2 regions of the Paenibacillus agaridevorans genome follow, and region 2 is predicted to be linked to the other one. Evidence: predicted binding sites of a transcription regulator. Region 2 holds the regulator's gene; the other holds the start of a gene.
The links. Region 2 encodes Rex, which represses fermentation and respiration genes when NADH is low (regulators of the CRP and FNR family bind a similar motif). Its sites were predicted from a motif close to TTGTGAAATATTTCACAA; they were not measured.
Positions count from the first base shown of each region.

Region 1: KJW29_RS31725 (formate/nitrite transporter family protein) is a predicted target of Rex. The motif match lies at 3,430-3,447, and genes of this name have one in related genera.

Region 1 covers NZ_CP075889.1:7,907,402-7,912,612, reverse strand. The annotation lists gene KJW29_RS31745 (anaerobic ribonucleoside triphosphate reductase) at 1-579, opposite strand, end outside; gene KJW29_RS31740 (hemerythrin domain-containing protein) at 640-1,182, opposite strand; gene mobA (molybdenum cofactor guanylyltransferase) at 1,201-1,851, opposite strand; gene KJW29_RS31730 (hypothetical protein) at 2,002-2,550, opposite strand; gene KJW29_RS31725 (formate/nitrite transporter family protein) at 2,565-3,356, opposite strand; gene KJW29_RS31720 (NAD(P)H-dependent oxidoreductase) at 3,501-4,046, opposite strand; gene KJW29_RS31715 (iron-sulfur cluster-binding protein) at 4,203-4,904, shown strand; gene KJW29_RS31710 (dihydroorotate dehydrogenase) at 4,885-5,211, shown strand, end outside.
Region 2 covers NZ_CP075889.1:2,692,640-2,697,850, forward strand. The annotation lists gene KJW29_RS11175 (hypothetical protein) at 1-75, opposite strand, end outside; gene KJW29_RS11180 (amidohydrolase) at 108-1,421, opposite strand; gene KJW29_RS11185 (redox-sensing transcriptional repressor Rex) at 1,396-2,052, opposite strand; gene dinG (ATP-dependent DNA helicase DinG) at 2,049-4,952, opposite strand; gene KJW29_RS11195 (tetratricopeptide repeat protein) at 4,968-5,211, opposite strand, start outside.

The DNA.
Region 1 (5,211 bases), 3.8 Mb from region 2:
TGCACCGTTCAATTCATCGAATAGATGCAGCACTGCCTTTTCCCCGTCATCTCCCAAGCCGAACTTCCATTTCAACATTTTCAGCAGATTATCCCTGTAATGACGGACAAACGTTTTGCCAACGCCTCCCGCCATTCCGTAATCAAAGTTCGGGATGCTCTGTCCACCATGCTGATCGTTCTGATTCGATTGAATCGCGATACACGCAAGCGCCGCATAACTCCTTATATCCTTAGGTTCCCTGACACGGCCATGCCCAGTACCGAAGCCTCCATCGAACAATTGCCGAATATCGATCTGGCAACAGGTTGTCGTTAGGGAAAGGAAGTCCAGATCGTGAATATGGATATCCCCGTTTTTATGAGCGTCGGCATGCTCTGGCTTGAGAAGAAACAGCTCGTTAAATTGTTTGGCGCCCTCCGAACCGTACTTCAACATCATGCCCATGGAGGTATTGCCGTCTATATTGGCATTCTCGCGCTTCATATCGCTATCAGCAGCATCTTGAAAGGTTATATCTTCGTATAATTTCATCAGACGCGTGTTCACTTCCTGAATCTTGCAAATATCATTAATCATCCATGCGACACTCCTCTTATCCTGTTAATCGGCAGTTCCATCGATACGAGAATGGCCGCCTTATGTGCAAAATAAGAGTTCCATGTCTACCAGTACCGACTCTGTCAGCGGGAATACAATTTGCTCCTCGCTCTCCAGGTGCTTGCCCAAAATGCAACAGGCTTGAATGAGCTCGTCTGCGGCAGCATGCATCCGCTTTCTGTCTGATACGGTCTTTATTTCATCTGCAGTCCGCAAGAAAGAGTGAAGGTAGTCATCTCCAAGCTCATGTTCTTTCTCAAGCGTCCACATGGAACCCAGCAGACTAGGCTTAATGGATTGATCGAAATAGCTGCTTAAGAAAGGAAACAAAATTTCCTCTTCCCATGCGGAATGCTGCTCCAGCTTTTCGCGGAAGGACATGGCGTGTAACCTTAGCTGAAACAACTCGTGCCTGGCTGTGCTTAAATCTTGCTCTGATTTGACAGCCTTGGCCCTAACCGCCAAGTCGGAAATGCTTTTTTTTAACTCGATATGTTCCTCTTTCAGCCGGTCGACCAAGACGGACAGCACGGTCGAAACGGCCGATCCCGTCTCCGTATGCCCTGCTTTACTCTGTTCCATGATTTGATTTTCCTCCCGTCATAGACCGATATTTCTTGTATCTTCTCCACCGTAGAGCAACTCGAACTCATGCTGGAGAAAGGAGTTGGTCAAGCTATAATAATCCTCCGGCGAATGTATCGTCTTTGTAAAATGACAACCGACACCCTTTGCGAGAAAGGCCGTTTCGCTCAGTTCGATCCAATTGAGTCTATTTAAAAATCTTGATAGATACGAGTCTCCCTCATTTAACTGCTCGCCGATTCGTCCTGCGCAGGAACGATCATAAATGCCGTGCAGCGGGAATGCGCCTTTGTCTACCCAGGGAATAACCGCATCCACATGATCCGTTTTATAAGCCTGCAACAGCATGGCCGCATCAGCCGACGGAAACGGCATGTGACATCCGACTACCCATACATTTTGATTCTGCGCCAGCGCCAGGCCGGCATGCATGCCGCTTAACACGCCTTTGTCCGTATAATAATCCGTAATAATTCGTATGTCCCGGTCAACCGCTCTAAGGAACGGCTGCGGATCATTGGCCACAATCGTAATTTCATTGCAACAAGTGCGCATTTCACTAATTTGCCTCTCCAGCAGCGTCCTGCCTTCCAACAAGAGGAAAGCCCGATTTTCTCCTTTCATCCTCCGATGATGACCGCCTGCAAGAATAACGCCAGACAGCATTTGGATCACTCCCTCTGCTTAGTAAGTGTAATGAATAATTTCATTACACCATAAACAGGGCGTTGCAACAGTGAAATGAATCACGCGGGCAAATAAAAGGCTAAACAGGATGGCATCCCTGTTCAGCCTTCTCTTCTTGGTCCTGTTTATTTATTTTTTCACTTCCGTTACGCCCGTCACTTTGCCGTTGCCGGATGAGTCGAACGTATTCAGCGCTTCTTCCGTTGCAAAATATACGTTGCCTTCTACCGTCGCATCCTTCAGGATGAATTTGTTAGTTTCTACATATACATCGCCGACAAAGGTGCCGCCTTGCAACCGCGCGTTCGGGCTCTTGATCGTTAATTTAGGAGCCGTCAGCTTAAAGGATGCCGTAATTTTGCGATTTTCGTCTTGCGTGTACAAGGCGATTTTACGGTCGACTACGTCTTTGTTTTTAAACTCGCCTTCCAGCACAAGCTCTTGATCGAATGTAAGATCGTTAAGCGCCGCGATAATCCATGTGCCGTCCTTGCTGATCGCCTTCAGGAACGCTTCGGGATCGTTGACGATGGAAGCCGTTGTAATCGCGTCTGTCGTATCCGCTGAAGCCGAAGGAGAAGGCGTGGCAGCCGGCGCAGGTTCATTGTTGTTTCCGCATCCGGCCAACAACCCTGCCGTCAAGACCGCAATCAAAGCTAAACTGAGCATTTTTTTCATTTCGATTCTCTCCCTTATTTTTTATCATGTACGGACGAACTTCTTTTGCTGTAAGCTAAATAATAAATTCCGGCGACGAATAGACCACCTCCAACCGAGTTGCCCAAATAGACGGGCAAGAAATTGGCGAAATAATCGAACCAAGTTGCGGCGCCAATAAAGATTGCGGCAGGAATTAAAAACATGTTCGCTACAATATGCTGGAAGCCAAGCGCGACAAACGCCATCGTCGGGAACCAGATCGCCAATATTTTGCCGGCGCCGTCCTTTGCGCCATAAGACATCCAGACCGCGCTCGACACAAGCCAGTTGCATCCTATGCCGGAAATAAACGCATGCATAAACGACTCATCAAGCTTGGATTGCGTAAGCGCAATGATTTTATCCATATACGGCGCTTGCTCCGTCATTCCGCCCAGATGGCCAAATACGTAAGCAATAAATATCGCGCCTGCAAAATTGCCGATCGTTATAATAAACCAATTGCCGGCAAGCTTGCGGATCGACGCCCGCCCTTTGAAACAGGCCATCGACAAACTCATCATATTCCCGGTTAAGAGCTCTCCCCCCGCAATAAGGCATAGTATTAATCCGATCGGAAACACCGCACCGCTTAGCAATGGACTCAGCCATTCCAGATCGGCGGGCAATCCGGCGGTCAGGCGTATGGCGAGCAAATATCCTATCGCTATAAACGCGCCTGCGGCAAAGCCAAGAGGAATTTGCTCGGAGACTCGCATATTCGCTTTTTTGCAGCCCGCATGCATAGCCGCCTCTGCGATTTCCTCCGACTTTTTAAAGCCCATCCTTTCCCTCAACCCCCTCTCATGATGTCTATAAGGGCTCCTACATAACATGATCTTTTAACTGGTATCTTCTTGGTGAATTTTTTCACATACCAAGGCAGTCCGCAGCACGCTTGCCCGCTGCCTTCCGTTAGCCGATCTTCTTTAATTCATTACCGCTTCGGCAGCGTTCGAGCTTACATAGCGAACATATTGTTCGGCCGCTTCCTCAAGCTGTTCTTCTTCGATTTGCATAGCCCCGTGAACGACGAATAGTGGAAGAAAGGTCATGCCAATCAGATGGCTGGTCGCTGCATAAGGTCGAGTCAGCTCTTCCATCGTGAAGCGATTGTAACCTTCAGGCGTGTAAGCTTCTTCGTCGCTTCCCGTTGTAATTGCCAGCCCCAGTTCCTTGCCGCGGAGCTTGTCTCCCCCTGGCCCGTACGCCCAGCCGAAGGTCAGCACCTCATCGAGCCATTGCTTTAATAAAGGCGGCGAGCTGTACCACCAAAACGGAAATTGCAAAATAATGCGTTCATGCTCCATCACTAACTTTTGTTCATGCGCTGCATCAATAACTCCGTTCGGATACGCCGAATACAGCTCATGTACGGTCGCATGGCCGGCGTCTTGCAGCGCCTCGGCAAGCCGTTTGTTCACGCCCGATCCCTGATGAAGCTGCGGGTGCGCAATGATAACCAATGTTTTCATTTGTTCCCCTCCCTCGCTGAATTCACTGTCTCTGCTCAAAGTGTAGCAGCAATTTGTGCGTTCAAATATGACCAATATCACAGGTTTATAGGGACAACTATGATATTTTTATGGAATCGTTTTTGATATTTACAAGTAAAGGGCGTGCTGACGCTTATGGCAACTGTGTTATCCAACGAACGTCTGACGGCTTCTGTATTCCGGCTTGCAATCGAAGGCAGCTTTCATGGTGAACCCGGTCAATTTTATATGCTCCGCTCCTGGGATAAATTCCCTTTGCTGTCCAGACCGATAAGTATCCATGATCTTACTCCAGCAGCAATGACCTTTTTATTTCGCGTACACGGCGAAGGCACCCGTCTTTTATCCCGATTATCTTCTGGCGACAAGGTGAGTCTGCATGGCCCTTACGGAAACGGCTTTCCGGAGCCTGTCGGGAGCGTTGCCCTTGTAGGCGGCGGCATGGGCATTGCTCCCATATTATTTAGCGCCAGGAGGTTTCCGGTTTCAAAAGTTTTTCTTGGGTTTTCCGGCGAGCCGTTTGCCGTTGCTTCTTATCAAGCGCTTCATGGGGATGTTACCTTCCAAAGCGGTGGCACGATACTTGATGCGATCGACTTGAACAGCTTCGACAGGATCTATGCATGCGGCCCTCTCCCGATGATGGCGGAGCTCAGGCGCCGGACCACAGAAACAGCTGCCCAGCTTTACGTGTCCATTGAAAAAAGGATGGCCTGCGGCATCGGCATCTGCAATGGCTGTACGATTAATGTAGGAACCGGCAATCACAAGGCTTGCACGGTCGGACCCGTCTTTCGGGCCGAGGAGGTGGACTTCGATGAGCTGCTTGAGCTCTGAATTAGCCGGAGTAAAGCTCCGCAATCCTATTTTAATGGCATCCGGAACGTTTGGTTTCGCCACGCCTGTCGCGAAGCTGTATCCGCTCGATAAACTTGGCGGAGTTGTCACGAAAGGGCTGACGGCAACACCCAGAAGCGGCAACAAGGGAACACGGCTATACGAAACGCCTTCCGGGCTTATGAACAGCATCGGATTGGAAAATCCGGGAATCCCTCGTTTCCTGTCCTCCGAATTGGATGAAATGACAAGGCTGGATACGAACATCATCATCAATTTGGGCGGCAGCTCCATCCAGGAATATGAG
Region 2 (5,211 bases):
GTAATAAAGCCCTAACCAGATCAAGAAAGTCAACAGGGCGGCGCTAACCAGCCAGATCCACTTGGCCGGTGTCATAAACGGACGTCGTTTTCTTTCCGTGGCGCGCATTAGCCGTTAAGCAGCCGCTCGAATGCGGCTTGCGCTTCCTTGCGAATTTTTTCTTCGTCCAGCAAAGTGCATTGTCCATCCTTCACGACTTGTTTGCCCCCGACCCACACATGGCGAACATCCTTGCCCGATCCCGCATAGACAAGATGCGAGACGATGTCAGTGAGCGGGAAGTACTGAGGCTGGTCGATGTTGACGGCAGCCATATCAGCTTTCATCCCCGCCTTGAGCATGCCGATCTCCTTCTCCTTCCAGATGGAAGCCGCTCCGAGCGATGTCCCAAGCTTAAGCGCCTCCGTAGCCGGTATGGCAGTGGGATCTCCGGATACGCCTTTGTGCAGCAAGGCTGCCATTGTAATTTCCTGGAACAGGTCCAGATTATTGTTGCTGGCCGCGCTATCCGTTCCGAGACCGACCTTGACGCCGGCACGAAGCAATTCCGGAAGCCTGGCAATGCCGCTGGCCAGCTTCAGATTACTCACTGGATTATGCGCTACGGAGACGCCGTTCTCTGCTAGCATTGCAATCTCCTCGACGTTCAGATGAACGGCGTGGGCGACCAACGCAGGGCGCGAAAAGAAACCCAGCCGATGAAGATGCTCAACAGGCCGAACGCCGTAATCCCTAACGTTCTGCTCCACTTCTGCACGAGACTCGGACATATGCGTATGAAGCGCCAAAGAATGATCATGGGCTGCTTGTACAAATTTTTCGATATATGCGGGAGGGCAAGTATATGGCGCATGCGGCGACAGCATGGTTGTAATTCGGCCGTCTGCCCTGCCGTTCCACTCCAAAGCGAATGCAATCGCTTCCTCAAGCTTCGCTTTCTGCTCCTCTTCCGAGCATAGGCCGATAACGCCGCGCATCAAAACGCCGCGGATGCCGGATTGCTCCGTCACCTTCGCGACTTCATCCATTCGATCATACATATCGAGGAAGGTCGTTGTTCCCGTACGAAGCATCTCGACGATGGCCAGGGCTGTGCCGGCTCTCGTATCCGCCGCAACATAACGGCCCTCCATCGGCCACATTTTCTGCTCCAGCCATACCTGCAGATTTTGATCGTCCGAATATCCGCGAAGGAGCGACATCGCCGCATGACCATGCGTATTAATAAGTCCGGGCAGGAAGGCCAGTCCTTTGCCATCCAGCTTTTCTACGCTTTCAGACAAGCTTTGCGGCTCAGGTTCCTGCTCGCCGATATATGTAATGGCATCGTTCGAGATGACCATATGACCTTTAATGACCGGGGTCGAGTCGTCCATCGTCACGAACAAGCCATTTCTAATCCATAGCTGTTTCATCCGAATCTTCTCCTTCATGGTTCAAATAATACGCGAGGCTAAGCAGTTCCCTTGTGAAATCGGCATTGTGAATGCGCACTTCATCCGGTACGCGCAAAATCGCTGGGGCGAAGTTCAAAATGCCTTCTATCCCCGCCGAGACGAATTGATTTACGACGTTTTGAGCTTCGAACGCTGGGACAGTGATGATGCCGATCCGAATTTTTTGCTCCGCAATCGTTGCGACCAGCTCGCTCATGGGTTGAACGACCAAATTGTTGATATTCGTTCCGATCTTGGCAGGATGGTCGTCGAACACAGCCGTTATTTTCATATTGTCCTTGGAATATTTGTTGTAATTGCATAAGGCATGACCCAGATTGCCGGCTCCAACCAGCGCGACCTTGATCGTCTGGTTCACCTTGAGTATTTGACGAATGATTTCGATCAAATAGACAACGTCATAACCAATGCCTTTGCGTCCGAATTCGCCGAAATACGCGAGATCCTTACGAATCTGAGCCGGGTTAAGATCAAGCTTAACCCCAAGCTCCTGCGAGGATACCGTCTGGATCTCGCGGCTGTCCAGCTCGTTAAGCACCTGCAAATAGATAGGGAGTCGGCGCACGACCGCTTCGGATATTTTGGTCTGCTTCAAGTTGTTGCCTCCTTCGTAGCTTCTGGTTCGCTCGCCGCAGCGCTGTCTTTTCCCAGCCATTCTCTAATTCTAGGCACCATCTGATCCGTAAACATCGTTTCGATCTTGGGACCTGGCAGCGAATAGAGAAAATGTTTGCCGTAATAAGCATCGATAACGCGCGTATCGTAGATGATGACAATGCCTTTGTCCTGCGAGGTGCGGACAAGTCGGCCGAATCCTTGCTTGAACCGGATGACGGCCTGCGGGATGGACAGCTTCATAAACGGATTCTGCTTTTGTCGCTGCAGTTGCTCCGCCTTTGCTTCTTGGAGCGGATGATTAGGAGGCTGGAACGGAAGTCTCACGATGGCAAGACAGGTAAGCGCTTCGCCTGGAATATCGACGCCTTCCCAGAAGCTGCTCGTTCCCAAAAGCACGGATTCCGGCTGTTGAAGGAAACGTCTCGTCAGCTTGGTTCGATTGCTGCTGTCGATCCCTTGTCCCAGCAAGCCGATGCCTGCCGCGGCCAGACCTATTTTCATAAGCTCGTGAACTTGCTTCAGCATCTTATAAGAAGTAAAGAGCACCAGCATTCGCCCTTTTGTCTCTAGAGCGGCATCGACCAGCGAAGCCGCCAGCTTATCCAGATACGCGTCGTTTACATATGCGCCTTTAACCACCGGGAAGTCGCGAGGGACCATCACCAGCGCCTGTTCCCTGTAACGGAAAGGAGACGGCAACTGCACGGTTTTGAGCTTGCCTTGCGTCTCATAGCCGTGGAGGCCTAGCTGTTCCTCTGCGTACTGGAAGGATTTCTGCACCGTTAATGTCGCGGAGGTCATAATGATGCTGTCTTTGGCGTCAAAAAAGTACTTTTGAAGCTGTTCGCTAACATCGACGGGTGCCGCGTACATATGCAGCGATCGGTAGCGGTATACCGCGCTGGCTTCCATCCAGAAAACAAAACCGGACTGCTCCAGTTTCATAAAGATACGAAGCTCGTCTTTTAAACGCGTCAAATCCCGGATGGAACCGTTAAGATCGGTAATCGTTCCCTGAACGGAGAGATCATCGACCCGCTCCTTGATGTCGTTGATCATTTTTTCCATCGTCTTGATAACACGCGCTAACTCGACATAAATATTATTCTCGACGCCGCTCGCATCATCCCAGCTTGCAGGAAGCTCGGAATGATGGAGTCTAAGGACCGATGATGAAACCGCGCCATTATCAGTGGCGCCTTCAGCTCCTTCGCCCATCATTGCGTACAGCATCTCGAATAATTTGTCCCAATGCTCCCTGATCTCCTGAAAGATCGGGATGATTTCATCAATCGTCTCCGTCCATGCTTGTACATGGTCATCGCCTTCATTCTGCAGCTTGGAACGCAGTAAAGGCAATAACCCTGTTCGATTGTCCTTAAACAACCGGGTCGCAATATGTACGAGTGAGAAATAATTCACGTTCATCCCCAGATGTTTGCCCGCCACTTCCTCTACGTGATGAGCCTCGTCAATAATAAGATGAGAATACGCGGGCAGCAGGCGATGATCGGCCTGCACATCGGTAAATAACAAGGAATGATTCGTAATACAGACGTCGGCAACGTTCGCTTCATGTTTGGCACGATGGTAATAACAGCGCTTAAACCATGGACAAGCACGATTAAGACAGGAGTCCGCATCGCTGGATACCGTAGACCAAAAGTCAGAGCCTCGGCTGCCGAGGTTCAACTCCTCCTGATCCCCTGTCTCCGTTTCTCCTAACCAGACGACCATCTGGGATGCCGTAATCGCATCTTCTACAGGAGAAACCAAATCCCGGGCGTTGACCTTGCCCTCGAATTTGCGCAAACATAAGTAGTTCCCTCTCCCCTTAAAAATGGAGGCTTTTACGGGAAACGGAAGCACGTCGGACAGCAGCGGCAAATCCCTGCTTCTCAGTTGCTCCTGAAGATTGATCGTATGCGTGCTGACGACGATCTTGCTGTCGCTCTGCACGCCGTAATACAGGGCCGGGATCAAATACCCCAGCGACTTGCCCGTGCCCGTTCCTGCCTCAATCAAGAGGTGCTGATCGGCTGCGAGCGCTTCGTATACGTGATGAAACATCAGCTTTTGCGGCTCGCGCTCTTCGTAATCCGGAAAACGTTCTTGAAACTTGGCACGAACGGCATCGAGATAAGCCTCGAAGTTCATGTCCTTCGGTATTGCCGAGCCCGCTCCATTAGTCCTGGCAGGCTGTTCTTCATTCCATTCTCGCGCCTTAAGAGCAAATTGCCGGTAATAATCCACTTCATTGGACTCGAACACGACGGTTCGCTCCATGAGATTAAGATTGACGTTAAGGAACCAATGCAGGTCCCTGGATTCGTCGATCAACGCAACGAGCCGCTGCAAAGTAAGCAGCGGCAAGGTGCAAAGCTTGCCCACAGCCTCGATAAAAATATGGGCAGTCGCAAACGCGTCGCTATCCGCGCGATGATGATGATCATGCGTAATGCCGAACGCTGCCGCTACAACGCCTAATTGATAAGATGTAATCGTCGGATATAATACTCGCAGGAGTTCGATCGTATCCAGCTTGCGGCCGGTGAAAGGCAAATATCCGCATTTCTCCAGCGCGCCGTTTAAGAAACCGGCATCGAATCCTACATTATGGGCGACAAGAACGGCATCATCCAAGAGAGGAATAAGCTTTAGCAGCACGTCGTGCAGCTCAGGCGCGTCCGCAACGGTCTCTTCCTCGATGCCGGTTAATTGCGTAATGAACGGGGGAATAGGTACCGAAGGTTTCACAAACGAGCTGAACGTATCGACGATCGCCATCTCTTCCGATACAATGACGATGCCGACTTGAATAATGTCGTCCTCTGCGCTATGACCCGTCGTCTCCAAATCCAGCACTGCGTATTTCATCCATCTTCGTCCCTCTCACAAACAGCACAACTCCGTGCTTCCGAAATATAACGATAATTGCCCAGGCGATTCCTGGCAGGATCGCAAGTTATTTAATGGATCCGTAAAGCTCGGATAAACTTCGTAAGCTTTGCGGAACAGCCTCTCCGCATATGCCATGTTCATCCGAACTGCGTGAATACACCCAAGGGCATTATATCCTAAAGCGACCCACTTCGGAAAGTCCGACATCACAACAAGCAGTTGGAAGTGACGCTGC